DNA from 2 places in the Pseudarthrobacter sp. MOO13 genome. Region 1 is predicted to be linked to the other one. Evidence: riboswitches for the same ligand, from Rfam matches in the RefSeq annotation. Region 1 holds a riboswitch; the other holds the start of a gene.
What was found. A riboswitch is a leader RNA that binds a small molecule or an ion and turns the genes downstream of it on or off. The one in region 1 is predicted to bind glycine.
Positions count from the first base shown of each region.

Region 2: linked by a shared signal. The riboswitch ahead of cycA (D-serine/D-alanine/glycine transporter) and the one ahead of gcvP (aminomethyl-transferring glycine dehydrogenase) in region 1 are both predicted to bind glycine.

Region 1 is NZ_CM177848.1:3,309,913-3,318,363, reverse strand. It holds gene AC4EEO_RS15135 (MFS transporter) at 1-1,524, opposite strand, end outside; gene AC4EEO_RS15130 (TetR/AcrR family transcriptional regulator) at 1,608-2,144, shown strand; glycine riboswitch at 2,254-2,350, shown strand; gene gcvP (aminomethyl-transferring glycine dehydrogenase) at 2,540-5,419, shown strand; gene gcvT (glycine cleavage system aminomethyltransferase GcvT) at 5,491-6,639, shown strand; gene AC4EEO_RS15115 (L-serine ammonia-lyase) at 6,710-8,149, shown strand; gene AC4EEO_RS15110 (TspO/MBR family protein) at 8,187-8,451, opposite strand, start outside.
Region 2 is NZ_CM177848.1:3,660,175-3,668,625, reverse strand. It holds gene gcvP (aminomethyl-transferring glycine dehydrogenase) at 1-613, opposite strand, end outside; glycine riboswitch at 773-873, opposite strand; glycine riboswitch at 1,164-1,262, shown strand; glycine riboswitch at 1,263-1,358, shown strand; gene cycA (D-serine/D-alanine/glycine transporter) at 1,407-2,933, shown strand; gene AC4EEO_RS16755 (hypothetical protein) at 3,012-3,815, shown strand; gene AC4EEO_RS16750 (LamB/YcsF family protein) at 3,799-4,548, shown strand; gene AC4EEO_RS16745 (HNH endonuclease signature motif containing protein) at 4,722-6,287, opposite strand; gene AC4EEO_RS16740 (DUF445 domain-containing protein) at 6,480-7,685, opposite strand; gene AC4EEO_RS16735 (glycerophosphodiester phosphodiesterase) at 7,891-8,451, shown strand, end outside.

The DNA of each region.
Region 1 (8,451 bases):
GGCGAGGACTGCCGCCGTCGCCATCAGTACCAGCCCAATTGCCGCCGTGATGTGCACGCCGGAATCGAACGCCGCCGCCGCAGCGTCCCGGACCGCGTCCGCCAGCGGACCGGGCAGGACGGCGGCCGCTTCCATGGCGCCGGCCAGCGTTTCCCCCGCGTTGTGCAACGAGGCGCCCGGGAGCATGCCATCCAATCCGGCCGGGAGGCGCAGGTTGTGCTGGTAGGAGGCCGTCAGGATGGAGCCAAGGACGGCCGTCCCCAGCAGTGAGCCCACCTCGTAGCCGGTTTCGGAGATCGCCGCGGCGGCCCCTGACTTTTCCGGCGGCGCGGAGCCGAGGATGAGGTCATTCGAAATGGTCTCCGCCGTCCCCACGCCCATCGCCAGGACCAGGAGCGCTGCCAGCAGCAGCGCGGGTCCGCCGTCGTGGTTTCCAAACGCCACCAGGGTGTATCCCGTGGCGCTGAACGCCAGCCCCGCCGCTACCACGTACCCAGGGCGGACCTTGCGAACCAGCGGCACCACCACCAAGCCGGCCGCCACCGTGGCTGCCAGCGCCGGAATCATCGCCACGCCCGCCGCTGACGGGCTCAGGCCCTCAAGGAGCTGGAGGTGCTGGGCAAGGAACAGGATGAAGCCGTTGAAGGAAAACAGGGCCAGGATGTTGGCGCTGATGGCCATGCTGAACACCCGGTTCCGGAACAGCGACATATCCAGCAGGGGGTGTTCCAGGCGGTGCTGGCGCCGCACGAACACCACGCCCATCGCCAGGCCGAACGCCATGCTGCTAAGGCCCGCCAGGCCCGGACCTTCGGTGGCAACATCCTTGATGCCGTAGACCATGGGGACCATCACCAGCATGGACAACAGGATGCTCGGGACGTCCACTCTTCCCGGCGACGGGTCCTTGGATTCCGGGATCAAAGTCCGGCCCAGTGCCAGCAGGGGAACCATCAGGGGCACCGCCACCAGGAACACGGCGCCCCACCAGAAATGCTCCACCAGCCAGCCGCCGAAGATCGGCCCCAAGGCTGCGCCGCCGGAGAATCCGGCAGCCCAGATGGCGACGGCCATCCGCCGGCGGTTGGGCTCCGGGAAGATGTTGCGGATCAGCGACAAGGTGGAGGGCATCAGCATCGCCCCGAAGAACCCCAGTGCGGCCCGTCCGGCGATCAGCCACTCCGCGGAGGGCGCAAAAGCCGTTGCGGCGGACAATCCGGCAAAGCCCGTGCTGCCGATAATGAGCAACCGGCGCCGCCCAATCCTGTCGCCAAGGCTTCCCATCGATACCAGGAGACCGGCCAATACCAGTGGATAAGCGTCAATAATCCACAACACGTGCACGCCGGAGGGTTCCAGGGCGCGGGTGATGGCGGGCAGGGCGAATGTCAGGGCGGTATTGTCCACGGCGACGAGCAGTACCGGGAACATCAGCAGCCCCAGTGCGAGCCAGTCGCGCCGCGGGGACCGCCCGGCCGCTCCGCCGCTGCGTGCAGGCGCCGAGGTCGAAGGGGAAGTCGTCATAAAATAACTATACCGTCCAGACGGTACAGTTTAAAACCTTGCCGTTTCCCTTTTCGACGCCGGCGGAAGGCATGATGGGAAGCATGCCCCGAAAGCCTGTAGCCCGTGATGCGGTCCTTGACGCCTTCGAAACCCTCTTGATCGACGTGGGGGAGCGGGCGGCCACGCTCGACGCGGTGGCCAAAAAGGCAGGCGTGTCCAAGGGGGGACTGCTGTACCACTTCCCCAACAAGGAAGCGCTCATCGAAGTGCTGCTGGACCGCCTGGACGGGCTGGCCAAAGAGGACGCCGACGCCATGGCCGCGGCCGCCGAGGGGGCGGCGGCCTACTTCATCCGCTCCTCCGTCTGGGCGGACACTCCGCTGGACCGGGCCATCGTTGCCGCCACCAGGCTGGCGGAAGTGGCGCACCAGGAAACGCGGCGCCGTTTCGCGGCCATCCAGCAGCGGTGGCTGGACGAGATCGCGGCCGACGTGGGGCCGGGGCTGGCCAAAGCGGTCTTGTATATGGGGGACGGGCTGTATTTCAACGCCATGTTGTCCGTGGGTCCGGCGCCGCAAGGGGGAGCGGCGGCTGACGTGGAGGAACTCCTGGCGGCCCTTGAGCGGCTTCGCAGGTAGCCTCCGCCATTTGCCGGGAAGGGTTGCGGCATAGGACAATGGAATGTTGTGAGGGCTGTCACCGGCCCGCATGATCCAGCACATGGCTGGTTTACAAGTGAATAGCCTTTGATCTGCGGCGGGAGAGTTCTGCCGGTGTACAGGCAGGCGCCGTAGGAGCAAATCCTCCCCAGGAATCTCGCAGGCCCCCGTACCGCCGCGGCGAGGCGCCTCTGGAAAGCAGCAGGCGGTTCCCATGACCCCCAATCGGGGATTCGGAGCCGGTGTGCTCACCGACGGTGCAAGCGGGTCCTGCCAGGCAGGCACCGCGGAAACTCTCAGGTCCAATACAGAGCGGGGAGGAACCCGAATCGCTGTGGCGTACCCTGCGCCGCCTGAGTAAATGGAGTTCCTTCGTGCCGGTTAGCCCAGCCTCCACCACTTTCGTCGACCGCCATATCGGTGCGCGCCGCCAGGCCGACGTCGATACCATGCTCAAAGCCGTTGGCTACGACACTGTCGACTCACTGGTTGACACCGCCGTCCCCAAGGTCATCCGTCAGGAATCTGCCCTTCGTCTGCAGGACGCCCTCAGCGAGGTTGAAGTCCTCACGGAACTGCGGAAGCTTGCCGCCAAGAACAAGACGGCAGTCCAGATGATCGGCCAGGGCTACTACGACACCGTGACGCCGCCGGTGATCCGCCGCAACATCCTGGAATCCCCGGCCTGGTACACCGCCTACACCCCGTACCAGCCGGAAATCTCGCAGGGCCGGCTCGAGGCACTGCTGAACTTCCAGACCATGGTGCAGGACCTGGTGGGACTGCCCATCGCCAACGCCTCGCTGCTGGATGAAGCCACCGCCGTGGCCGAGGCCGTGCTCCTGATGCGCCGCGCCAACAAGTCCGCGGGAGCGAAGGACGGCAAGACGGTCCTGGACATCGACGTTCTTCCGCAGACCATCGCCATCGTGCAGGGTCGCGCCGAGGCGCTGGGCTTCGAGGTGGAGGTCGCGGACCTGTCCAAGGGCCTGCCGGAGGGTGCCATCAATGGCGTCGTGCTGCAGCAGCCCGGCGCCTCCGGCCGGGTGTGGGACCAGTCCGCCGTCATTACCGCTGCCAAGGACCGCGGCGCGCTGGTTACGGTGGCTGCGGACCTGCTGGCCCTGACACTGATCACACCTCCGGGCGAGCAGGGCGCGGACATTGCCGTTGGCTCGGCCCAGCGCTTTGGTGTGCCGTTGTTCTTTGGGGGGCCGCACGCCGCCTACATGGCTGTCCGCAAGGGCCTGGAACGTTCCCTGCCCGGCCGCCTGGTTGGGGTGTCCAAGGACGACGCCGGCGTTCCCGCTTACCGCCTGGCTTTGCAGACCCGCGAGCAGCACATCCGCCGCGAGAAGGCCACGTCCAACATCTGCACCGCCCAGGCGCTGCTGGCCATCGTTGCGTCCATGTACGCGGTATACCACGGCCCGGACGGGCTGAAGGCGATCGCGGAAACGACGCATGGCCACGCCCGTACCCTCGCCGCGGCGCTCAAGGCCGCCGGCCTGGATGTCCTGCACACTTCCTTCTTCGACACCCTGACGGTCCGTGTTGCCGGCCGTGCGTCAGCAGTGATTTCCGACGCCGAGGCCCGCGGCATCAACCTGCGGCCCATCGACGCCGACACCGTAGGCATCTCCCTCGACGAAACCACGACGCCGGCCATCGTCGCGCAGGTCGCCGACGTCTTCGGCGCCCCGGTTGCCGAGGGACACAGCGAGGGCCAGGGCTTTGGGCTGGAGGCCGGCGTCGAGCGTTCCTCGGCCTACCTGCAGCATCCGGTGTTCAACACGCACCGGTCTGAAACCCAGCTGCTGCGTTACATCCGGAAGCTCTCGGACCGTGACCTGGCGCTGGACCGGACGATGATTCCGTTGGGTTCGTGCACGATGAAGTTGAACGCGACGGCTGAGATGGAGGCCATTTCCTGGCCGGAGTTCGCCTCGATCCACCCGTTCGCCCCGGACTCCCAGACCGAGGGCTGGCGCGAACTCATCGCCGGCCTGGTAGCGGACCTGGCCGAGATCACCGGGTATGACCAGGTGTCCATCCAGCCCAACGCGGGCTCCCAGGGCGAGCTCGCCGGGTTGCTCGCGATCCGCGGCTACCACCAATCCCGCGGCGAGCAGCAGCGCACCGTGTGCCTGATCCCAGCCTCGGCGCACGGCACCAACGCCGCCTCCGCCGTCCTCGCGGGCATGAAGGTGGTCGTGGTTGCCACCGCCGCTGACGGGACGATCGACCACGACGACCTGACGGCCAAGATCGAGGCCAACAAGGACGTCCTCTCGGCCATCATGATCACCTACCCCTCCACCCACGGCGTGTACGACTCCGATGTCCGCGAAGTCTGTGACGCTGTGCATGCTGCCGGCGGCCAGGTCTACATCGACGGGGCCAACCTGAACGCCCTGGTGGGGCTGGCCCAGCCGGGCCGGTTCGGCGGGGACGTGTCCCACCTGAACCTGCACAAGACCTTCTGCATCCCGCACGGCGGCGGGGGACCCGGCGTCGGGCCCGTTGCCGCGAAGGCGCACCTGGCACCGTTCATGCCGGGCGATGCGAACAAGGCGGCGCACGAGCCCGGGCACGGGGTGGCGATTTCGGCGTCCCGGTTCGGTTCGGCCGGGGTGCTGCCGATTTCATGGGCGTATGTGAAGCTGATGGGCGGGCAGGGCCTGACCGAGGCCACCAAGTCCGCGCTGCTGGCGGCCAACTACGTCGCGTCCCGCCTGAACGAGTACTTCCCGGTCCTCTACACCGGCGAAGGCGGGCTGGTGGCGCACGAATGCATCCTGGACCTGCGCGAACTCACCGCGAAGACCGGAGTCACGGCCGAGGACGTGGCCAAGCGGCTGATCGACTTCGGTTTCCACGCCCCCACCCTGTCCTTCCCCGTCGCGGGCACGCTGATGGTGGAGCCCACCGAGTCCGAGGACCTGGCCGAGATCGACCGCTTCATCGAGGCCATGATCACCATCCGCAAGGAAATCGACCAGGTGGCCAACGGCGACTTCGCCGTCACCGACTCACCGCTGCGGCACGCACCCCACACGGCCGCCGCCGTCGTCTCCTCTGACTGGGACCGCGCCTACCCGCGGGAGCAAGCAGCGTTCCCGGCCCACCACAAGCAGGACAAGTACTTCCCGCCCGTCGGCCGGATCGACGGCGCCGCCGGCGACCGCAACCTCATCTGCTCCTGCCCGCCCCTCGAAGCGTTCGAGGACAGCACAGCCGGGTTCGAGAACTAGACCGCTCCGGTGGTTGAGCCGGCCGGCACCCGGTTTCGACCAGCTCAACCACCGCTCCCAAAGGACTTTCAATGACTGAGAAGTACACCGCGCTCTACGACGAGCATAAAAAGCTCGGCGCCTCCTTCACGGACTTTGGCGGCTGGCAGATGCCGCTGAAGTACAGCTCCGAACTGGCCGAACACCACGCGGTCCGCAAGGCCGCCGGGCTGTTCGACCTCTCCCACATGGGAGAAGTCTGGGTGACCGGCCCCGAGGCCGCCGCGTTCCTGGACTACGCCCTGGCGGGCAAGATCTCCGCCATGGCCGTGGGCAAGGCAAAGTACTCGCTGATCTGCAACGCCGATGGCGGCATCATCGACGACCTCATCACCTACCGCCGGCCGGCAGCGCCGGACGGCACCGACGTCTTCCTGGTGGTCCCCAACGCAGGAAACGCAGACACCGTCGCGGCAGCATTGCAGGAACGTGCCGCCCGGTTCGACGTGAAGGTGGAGGACGCCTCAGCCCGCACGTCACTGATCGCCGTCCAAGGCCCGGCAGCAGAATCGATCCTGCTGCGGCTGGTCCCGGCAGCCCGGCATTCCCTGGTGACAGGGCTGAAGTACTACGCCGCCGTCGAGGTCCCCTTCCTGGTGGGCGGTGCGGGCCTGGACCTGCTGCTGGCCCGGACCGGGTACACCGGCGAGGACGGCTTCGAGATCTTCGTGGACAACGGGGACGCCCCGGGCCTCTGGCAGGCGCTGATCGCCATTGCCGACGAGGGCCAGCTCACCCCCGCAGGGCTCGCGTCCCGCGACTCCCTCCGCCTCGAAGCGGGAATGCCGCTCTACGGCAACGAACTCTCGCTGGACGGCGACCCGTTCGCCGCCGGCCTGGGCGCCGTCGTCGCGCTGTCCAAGGAAGGCGACTTTGTCGGGAAGGCCGCGCTGGCAGCCAAGAAGGAAGCCGGTGCAGGCAGCACCTCCGGCCGCCGCCTCGTGGGGCTTAAGGGCCGGGGACGCCGGGCCGGCCGCGCGCACTACCCGGTCCTGAAAGACGGCGCCACCGTCGGTGAGGTCACCTCCGGCCAGCCTTCGCCCACTCTGGGCTACCCCATCGCCATGGCCTACGTCGACGTGGAGCATTCGGCGCCGGGAACTTCCCTCGAAGTCGACCTTCGCGGTAAGGCCGAACCCTTCGAAGTCGTCGGCCTCCCGTTCTACAAGCGCCAAAAATAGCGCCGGACAGCCGGGAGTTTCGCTTGTCGAAACCCCGCCCCACCACCCGTTTTAGTTAGGAACCAATCGCATGGCTGTTGGCGTTTTTGATCTGTTTTCGATCGGGATCGGGCCTTCGTCGTCTCATACTGTGGGGCCGATGCGGGCTGCTGCCGTTTTTGCGGAGGAACTCAAGGCCTCGGGGGTGCTGGCTCACGTGGCGTCGTTGCGGGTGGATTTGTATGGCTCGTTGGCGGCCACCGGTCATGGGCACGGGACGATGACCGCGATCCTGCTGGGCTTGGAGGGGTTTCATCCGGAGTTGATCCTCCCGGCGGAGGTGGAGGAGCGGCTGGCCGGCATTGCCGGGACCGGGACCTTGAACCTCGCCGGCGCCGTCCCGCTGCCCTATGGGGTGAAGGACATGGTGTTGCGGCCGTTAACCGTCCTGCCGCGGCACACGAACGGGATGACGTTCACCGTCACGGACGCTGACGGTGCCGTGGTGCATACCGCGACCTTCTTCTCGGTCGGTGGCGGGTTCATCGTCCGGGAGGGTGAGGAAGACGCGGCCCGGCAGGAACTGGAGGAGTCCAAGAAGGAGCTTCCGCTGCCGTTCCGGACCGCCGCGGAACTGCTGGAGCACTGCGCAGCGACCGGGCTGGGAATCGCTGATGTGATGCTGGTGAACGAAAAAGCCTCCCGCGGGGAGGAGGAGATCCGGGCCGGGTTGCTGCACATCTGGTCCGTGATGGAAGCCTGCGTGGCGGCCTCGTTGAAGCGTGAGGGGGTGTTGCCGGGCGGCTTGAAGGTCCGCCGCCGCGCCCCTGACTGGTTTGAGCGGTTGAAGAAGGAATGCGCCGACGGGCAGGACACGGACCAGGACGCCGCGTGGGACGCGGGCCCGTTCGATCCCCGGTATTGGCAGGAGTGGGTTAACTTGGTGGCGTTGGCCGTGAACGAGGAAAACGCGTCCGGCGGCCGGGTGGTCACCGCCCCGACGAACGGGGCAGCCGGGATCATCCCTGCGGTGTTGTTCTACGCCCTGCACTTCGCTCCCGGCATGGACAAAGCCACCGGCGCTGACCGCGATGACGTCGTGGTCAAATTCCTGCTCGCCGCCGCCGCCGTGGGAGTCCTTTACAAGGAACAAGCCTCGATTTCCGGGGCCGAGGTCGGCTGCCAGGGCGAGGTGGGGTCCGCGTCCTCGATGGCCGCCGCTGGCCTGGCCGAGGTCATGGGGGGCACCCCGGCGCAGGTGGAGAACGCCGCTGAGATCGCAATGGAACACAACCTGGGCCTGACCTGCGACCCGATCGGCGGGCTGGTGCAGGTGCCCTGCATCGAACGGAACGCGATCGCTGCCGCGAAAGCGATCAACGCCGCGAAAATGGCGCTCTGGGGCGACGGGACCCACCGGGTCTCCCTGGACGAAGTCATCATCACCATGCGCGAAACCGGCAAGGACATGTCCCACAAATACAAGGAAACCGCCATGGGCGGCCTCGCCGTCAACGTCGTCGAATGCTGACCGCAGGCGCCTCTTCCCGGAACCCGGCGCCCACTCCCTAGTTGTAGGCGGCGGCCCACCAGTTCAAGGAGGCGGCAAACACCAGCCAGGAAATGTACGGCAGCAGGAGTAACCCGGCGGTCCGGCTGATGGGACCAAAATAGAGAACGGTGACTCCGACGGCGGCAATGAGCGCCAGGATGATGCCAAGCCCAAACCACAGTGCAACGGTTCCAAAAACGGGGTAGAGGGCAAAGAACGCAGGGGTCCAGGCAAGGTTAAGGAGCAACTGGATCCCGTAGGCGGTGAGGGCGCTCCGGGTC
Region 2 (8,451 bases), 350 kb from region 1:
CCTTGGACAGGTCCGCGACCTCCACCTCGAAGCCCAGCGCCTCCGCACGGCCCCTGACAATAGCGATGGTCTGCGGAAGTACGTCGATGTCCAGGACAGTCTTGCCGTCCTTGGCTGCCGCGGACTTGTTGGCGCGGCGCATCAGGAGCACGGCCTCGGCCACGGCGGTGGCTTCATCCAGCAAGGAAGCGTTGGCTATCGGGAGCGCCGTCAGGTCCTGCACCATGGTCTGGAAGTTCAGCAGCGCCTCAAGCCGGCCCTGCGAGATTTCCGGCTGGTAGGGCGTGTAGGCGGTGTACCAGGCCGGGGATTCCAGGATGTTGCGGCGGATCACCGGCGGCGTCACGGTGTCGTAGTAACCCTGGCCGATCATCTGGACGGCAGTCTTGTTCTTCGCGGCAAGCTTCCGCAGTTCCGTGAGGACTTCAACCTCGCTGAGGGCGTCGGTCAGCTTGAGCGCAGTTTCCTGCCGGATGGACGCGGGGACGGCCACGTCAACCAGGCCGTCCACGCTGTCGTATCCCACGGCCTTGAGCATGGTGTCGACGTCGGCCTGGCGGCGCGCACCGATATGGCGGTCCACGAAGGATGTTGGAAGCGACTGAATCGTCATGAGGAACTCCAGGTCTGGCCGGCCAGGGTGGCACAGCGTGGGATGGGTTCCTCCCCGCTCTGTATTGGACCTGAGAGATTCCGCGTTGCCTGCTGGTGGCAGGGGACCGCTTGCACCGTCGGTGAACCAGGCCGGAGCCTGGTTGCTTTCCAGAGTCGCCTCGCCGTGACGGTACATGGGCCTGAGAGATTCCTGGGGAGGATTTGCTCCTACGGCGCCTGCCCGGTGATTCGCCGGGAGGACTCTCCCGTCACAGCTCGAAAGGCTTATTCAAATGTGGGTGATTCGGCTCACAAGGTATCGGGACGAACCCGTCATTGGCAAATCGGCCAGGTGCGGTGAGGGGCTTGACTGGGCGCGTGACGCCTTCGTTCCCCGCTTGTGTCGGAAGGGGTTTGACATTCGATCGTGACGGACACCACACTGAACCCGGGATTGGCGCCGCCGGTGGCTGGCTCAGCGTATCCGGAGCGGCCTACCAGTCGGCGCCTGTCCCGTGCATGCCCGGCGGCGGCCCAAAAAGCCGCCGACCTCCAACTGAATACGCCTTCGACCTGCGGCGGGAGAGTCCTGCCGGGTACACCCAGCAGGCGCCGTAGGAGCAAACCCTCCCCAGGAAACTCTCAGGCCCACGTACCGCCGCGGACAGGCAACTCTGGAAAGCAGCCGGGCATGACCTTGGCTCACCGACGGTGCAAGCGGCTTTGGCTGCGGAAACTCTCAGGTCCACAACAGAGCGGGGAGGAACCAAATCTTTGCGGCTCCAAAAGCCGCTTTATCGATGGAGTTCCTCATGGCGATTCATCCCCCCACGTCCAACAGCGAACCAGCCCGCGGCCAGGGTGCTGCCACGGCGGCCCGCAGCGGGCCTCCCCACCTGGAACGGCAACTCACCAACCGGCATATCCAGCTCATCGCCATTGGTGGCGCGATCGGCACAGGCCTGTTCATGGGTTCCGGCAAGACCATTTCCGCCGCCGGACCTTCCGTGATCTTCGTGTACATGATCATCGGCTTCATGCTTTTCTTCGTCATGCGGGCCATGGGCGAGTTGCTGCTGAGCAACCTGAACTACAAGTCCTTCAGTGATTTCGCCGCCGACCTCCTGGGTCCGTGGGCAGGCTTCTTCACCGGGTGGACGTACTGGTTCTGCTGGGTGATCACCGGAATCGCGGACGTCATCGCCATCGCCGGGTACTCAAAAGAACTTTGGCCGGCGCTGCCGCTTTGGATCCCGGGCCTGGCCACGGTGGGCATCCTGCTGCTGCTGAACCTCGCCACGGTCAAGGCGTTCGGCGAGACAGAGTTCTGGTTCGCCCTCATCAAGATCGTCGCCATCGCGGCCCTGATCATCGTGGGACTTTTCATGATCTTCACCGGTTTCCAGAGCGACGCGGGCACGGCTAGCTTCACCAACCTGTGGAGCCATGGCGGGTTCTTCCCCAATGAGTTCATGGGCTTTGTGGCCGGATTCCAGATTGCAGTATTCGCCTTCGTGGGCATCGAACTGGTGGGCACCACCGCCGCCGAGGCCAAGAATCCCGAGCGCACGCTGCCCAGGGCCATCAACGCCATCCCCGTCCGCGTGCTGCTCTTCTATGTCGGCGCGCTGGTCATCCTCATGGCAGTCACCCCGTGGACCCAGTTCGCCGCCGGCCACAGCCCCTTCATCGGGATGTTCTCCCTGGCCGGCCTCGGCGCCGCGGCCACGGTGGTCAACCTGGTGGTCCTCACTTCGGCGATGTCCTCTGCGAACTCCGGCATCTACTCCACGTCCCGCATGGTCTTCGGCCTGGCCCAGGAAGGCGACGCCCCCGGTGTCTTCAGCCGGCTCTCCACGAGGAAGGTGCCCAGCAACGCGCTGTTCCTGTCCTGCGTCCTGCTGCTGTCCGGCGTCGTACTCATGTATGCGGGCCAGGATGTTGGCATGGCCTTTGAAATGGTGACCACCGTGTCGGCCGTCTGCTTCGTCTTTGTCTGGTCGATCATCCTCGCGAGCTACATCTCTTTCCGGCGTCGCCGCCCGCACCTGCACGCGGCCTCGAAGTTCAAGATGCCCGGTGGCATCCCCGCCGTGTGGGTGGTGTACGCGTTCTTCGCCTTCGTTCTCTGGGCCCTGACCACCCAGCCCGACACGCTCGCTGCCCTGCTGGTGACTCCCGTCTGGTTCGTCATCCTCGGCGTGGCGTGGGCCATTCTCCGGCGCCGTCCCGCGCACCTGGCCCGCTTCGAGGTCTTCCGGGCCGAGCTTCGGGCCGACGAGGCCGCCGGTCGCCGCGGCGAACGCGCGGACGCAGAAGAGCCGGCCCAAAAAGTGTAAGCATGCTTAGTGTTTATCCACTTAGGATGGGATGACACGGCAGCCACGCGCTGCAGGTCGATTTGAATGAAGGTGACCATGGCCCGGCGCAGCAACCCCGCACTCCGTATCGCACAGGAAACCGCCCATAACGCGATGTTTGACGCCCAGGGCAAGCCCAAGCCCGGCGTTCACAACATGATCCTGAAGGCCGTGCAGATCCAGCGGCCTTTGGTGGTGGGCTACATCCGGAGGCTCCAGAAGAAGCATCCGCGGGCAACAGGCGCGCAGTTGGCAGACATCGCGGAACGCGACTACCTCCGGGCTGTCGCCGGAGGAGGCGCCCTGGTGGGTGCCACCGCCGTCGTCCCCGGCGTTGGAACCGTGGCGTCGCTGGGACTTTCCGCGGCCGCCACCGTTGGCTTCCTGGAAGCCACGGCCCTTTACGCAACGTCGCTGGCTGAACTGCACGGCATCAGGCTGACCAACCCGGAGAAAGCCGGCACCATGGTCATGGCCATCATGCTCGGCGAAGAGGGCACTGCGCTGCTGGGGACCCTCAGCGGCCAGGCAGCCGGCAACAGCGCAGGCAATGCCTGGGGGAGCGTTCTGTCCAAGTCGATGGTGGTGCCGGGATTCGGGAGCGTCCGTAAGCGGATCCAGTCGGCCTTCCTGAAGAACCTCCTGAAGCGGCAGGGCACTGCGTTATTTGGCCGCGCCCTGCCCTTCGGGATAGGGGCTGTTGTGGGTGGAGCCGGTAACCTCATGATGGGCCGCGCAGTGGCCAGGAACGCCCGCGAGGCTTTTGGGCCGATGCCGGACACCATTCCCGGCGAGCTGACCGCCGCTGCCGCGCCGGACAACCTGACGCTGGAAGGCAACACACTTGGATCTCAACGCTGACGTAGGGCAATCATTCGGCTCCTGGACGGCAGGAGGCGATCCGGCGATGTTCCAGATGGCCACCAGCGTAAACGTGGCGTGCGGCCTCCACGCCGGTGACCCCATCACCATGCTGGACAGCTGCAGGGCCGCCTACGAACTGGATGTCACCGTCGGGGCCCAACTCGGCTACCGCGATCTGGCCGGCTACGGCCGCCGCGCGCTGGACATGAGTTTTGATGAGCTCTTCGGTGACGTGCTGTACCAACTGGGGGCGCTCGACGGCGTAGCGCATGCGGTGGGTGCCTCTGTGGACTACGTCAAGCCTCACGGAGCCCTGTATGAAGCGGTGATCCATGACGCCGAGCAAGCCTCCGCCGTGGTGGCGGCCGTCAACGCCTACGATCCCGGCCTGCCCATCCTGGGCTTCCCCGGCTCGGAGCTGCTCAAGCAGGCCAAGGAAGCGGGGCACCCGGTGTTCGTCGAGGCCTTCGCCGACCGTGCCTACCGCGCCGATGGCAGCCTGGTGCCGCTTTCCGAGGACGATGCCGTCCTGTACGACGTCGATGCGGTAGTCGAACGGGCTGTTCGCCTGGCTACGCGAGGCGAAGTGGCGGCCGCGGACGGAACTGTCATTGCGGTCCGGCCGGACTCCCTGTGCATTCACGGTGGGACTCCTGACGCCGTAGAGATGGCGGCCCGGATCAGGGCAGGGCTTGAGGCAGCCGGCGTCGGGCTGGAGTCCTTCGCCTAGGAGCCTGCAGCCGTAGGGCATGCCGGCTTAGCTGCTCCAGCGGCACCGCAGCTGACCGGAATCGGCACCAGTGCCACTTCAGCTGACCGGCGTCACTCTGACCGAACCGAGGTCCCCCCAGCGTCGCATCCGCTGAACCGGGGTCGCCCCAGTGTCACTTCAGCTGACCGGCGTCACTCCGACAGGGCAAACGGCGTTTCGAAGAACTCTGCCCAGAGCGGGTCTTCCGGTGACAGGTCACTGAGGTCTATGAGGTTGGCGTCGTCCGGTTCCCATGGCGGGAGGTCTTCCATGCCTGCCTGTTCGCCGTGGAATTGGATGGGTATTGCATGAGTTCTGGCCGGCAGGGTTCCTGGTGGCCAGTGGGTTGGTTGGGGGTCGTGTTGTTCGGGTTTGTAGTGTCGGCCGGTGGGTGAGGTCCAGCCGGGTGGTTTGTTTTTGGTGGCTGGGTCGGGGTTCCAGGTGCTGTGGTGTTTGAGGCGGTGGTGTCGGGGGCAGAGTTGGGCCAGGTTGTGGGTTCCAGTGGTGCCGCCGTGGTGCCAGGGGTTGAGGTGGTCGGTGTCGTTGTCGGGGGTGTGGTTGGTGCAGCCGGGGAAGGTGCATGTGGTGTCCCGCAGCCGGAGCCATTGTTTGATGGTCTCCGGGAGCCGGTAGCGGGTGCGGCCGATTTCCAGGGGTGCCCCGTCGCGGGGGTCGACCAGGACCCGGTAGAACGATTCCGCCCCGCCGGCGACGAGCTTTCGCGCCATGGATGCCGGGACCGGCCCGAACCCGTCCAGCACGGCCGGGTCCTCCGTGAGGCCCAGCAGCGAGAACACCGGGACCGTGACCAGGACATCCGCCCGCGGCGTGGGGATCTTGCCGATAGCACGGGCATCTGCGGAAGCTTCACCCGGGGCTGTCGCGTTTCCGGTGCCGAGGAGCAGTGACGCGGCGACGTCGGCGCGGAGCTGGGTGAGGGTGCGGGGCTCGTCGGGGGTTTGGAGGCCGCGGGCGGTGGCGGTGCTGCGGTTCCAGATCGCGCACGCGGTGTCCCCGGGCAGGTAGAGGGAGAGCCAGGCCATCCCGTCGTGGTCCGGGGCGTAGTCCATCCGCCGGTCCGCCACCCCCTTGGCGTGGCGTTTTTCCAGGGTTTCGGGGTGGTGGCGTTCCCGCCAGGCCCGGACCTTCGCCCGGAACCGGGACGGGACAAGGTCACCGGGCGCGGCGCGAGCGGGGTTGGGTGCGTCGGGGTCGAAGAAGTGCGCCACCAACCCGGCCGCCCCTGCAGGGGTGAGGCCTTCGGTTTCGTCCGCGACGATCCGGGCGTGCTGCCAGGACACCGCACCCGTGGACAGGGCCTCGACCACAGGGGGCAGGGAGCAGACCCGGCGGGACTGCTCCACCAGCGCCCCGGAAACCCCCGAACTGATGGTGAGGATCCCGGCGATCTCCTCCACCACGGACATCTCCGCGAACGTGCGCTCCTCCACCGGGGCGTCCGGCGGAAGCAGAGCACGCTGGATCTCAACGGCATCCGCCACATCCCGCGCCTTCACCGCCGCCAGCTGGGCCTCCAACCGGGCCACCACCTCCAGCCGCCCCAAGCATGACTCATACCGCCGCTGCAACACATCCACATCAGCGCCAACACCGATACCGGCAGCGAGGGAAACATCCCTCAAAATCAGTGCATCCAGCGCAGCAACAGAGGCAGAAACACCCTCCATCACCACCGCCAGATCCGCACCGATTCCCATAAACACATCATCCAACGGGGCACTGACATTTATGCCCGCCGACCAGTCCTGCCCCCAGGCCCTGTCGCCAAGCACCCGCTCAAGCCAAACCGGGCCGGACGCCCTCGTGGCGCAACCAAGGTGCCGTGAGCGTGCGAGCCTCATCCCGCCGTCGTACGCGCCAAACGCACCCGGGACCTGCGGGAGCGAACGCTAGCCAAAGATGAGTTGCGCCACGGTGAAGATCGCAAGCCCCGCCAGGGAGCCCACCACCGTGCCGTTGATGCGGATGAACTGCAGGTCCTTGCCCACCTGCAGTTCGATCTTCTGCGAGGTCTCCTCGGCATCCCAACGGGCCACCGTGTCCGTGATGACCCCGGCGATGTCCGAGCGGTAAGTCTTTACCAAGTAGGCCGCGGCGTCCCCGATCCAGGCGTTGACCTTCCCCGCCAGTTCGGGGTCGCCCACCAGCCTGGTCCCGAAATCCCGCACAGCGGCCTTGAACTTGATGGTGAGCTCGCTGTCGGGATCGTCCACGGCACCGAGCAGCGCATTCTTGACGGTGCCCCACGTGCGGGACGCGAGTTCGCGCACCTCGGGATCACCCAGGACCTGGGCCTTGATGTCCTCGGCCCGGGCGATCATGGCCGGGTCGTGCTGAAGGTCCTGCGCGAGGTCGTTCAGGTACTTGTCGATCGACTGCCGCACCTGGTGGTTGGGGTCGGCCTGGACGGCCCGGACGAACTTCAGGATCTCTACGTACACCTTGTCGCCCACCAGCCCGTCCACGAACTGCGGCACCCAGGTGGGGGAGCGGTCGGACACCAGGCGGCTGACGGTCTCGTGGTTGTCGTCCACCCAGTCCGCGGCGCGGTCCACCATCAGGTCCACCAGGGTGTGGTGGTGACCGTCATGGAAGATCCGCTCGGCGAGCCTGCCCACCGGCGGGCCCCACGGCGGGGTGAGCAGGTGCTTGCGCACCATGCCCTCGATGACGGCTTGGACGTCGTCGTCATTCAAAACCTTGAAGGCGCCGCGGATCACGGCGGCACCTTCCTTGGCCACCCGCTCCGCACCACCCGGCGCGGCCAGCCACTGGCCGGCACGGCCGGCGATGTTGACGCTTGCCAGCTTGTCCTGGACCACCTGTTCGGAGAGAAAATTCGTCTCCACGAATTCGCCCAGGGAAGCGCCGATCTGGTCTTTCCGGCGGGGGATGATCGCGGTGTGCGGAATCTTGATGCCCATGGGGTATTTGAACAGGGCAGTGACGGCAAACCAGTCGGCGAGCGCGCCCACCATGCCCCCCTCGGCGGCTGCGCGCACGTACTGCAGCCACGGGTAGTCCTTCTGGAGGGCAAACGCGAAGACAAAGATCACGGCCATGGCAATGAGCAGGCTCAGCGCCAGCAGCTTCATTTTCCGCAGCGCTGCCGCCTTTTCGGCGTCACCGGCGCCAGGATCGCGGGCGACGACGGCGCCTGCCGCCAAGGTGCCCTGCCGCACCTGCCGCGTCGCCTCCGCTGGTGCATCCTGCGCGGCGTGCCCGGTAGTTGCCTCAGAGTTCACCTGCATGTGCCAAGCCTAGCCCCGAAGGCGGAAGTCGGTCCGCTACCGTGTGAGCATGACAACTGACGAGTCTGTGCCGCAACGGCCGTTGGTCTACGCCCACCGGGGCTCCAGCGGCACCTACGCTGAACATACCCGCGCCGCCTACCTGCAGGCTTTGGCTGACGGGGCCGACGGGGTGGAGTGCGATGTCCACCTGACCCGGGACCAGCACGTGGTACTGCTCCACGACGCCAACCTGGACCGTACCTCGGACGGCACGGGGCCGGTGGGGGACCGGACCCTGCACGAACTGCGGCAGCTGGACTTTTCGTCGTGGAAGGGGGCGCGGATTCCCGAGGCCTACGGCGCCCGTTCCGAGCAGTTCCTCACCCTTCCGGAGCTCCTGGACATCCTCCGCGGTGCGGGGCGGCCCGTGGGCCTGGCCATCGAGCTCAAGCATCCAAGCCCTTACCAGCTCAAGCTGGAGGACCGGGTACTGGAAGTGCTCCGCAGCGAAGGCTGGGATCCGGAAAGCTCCACGCTGGACAACGTGGCCGTGACCTTCATGAGTTTCAGCCCCGATTCAGTCCGCCACCTCCTGGAATCCGTCCCGCCCCGGTACATTTGCCAGCTC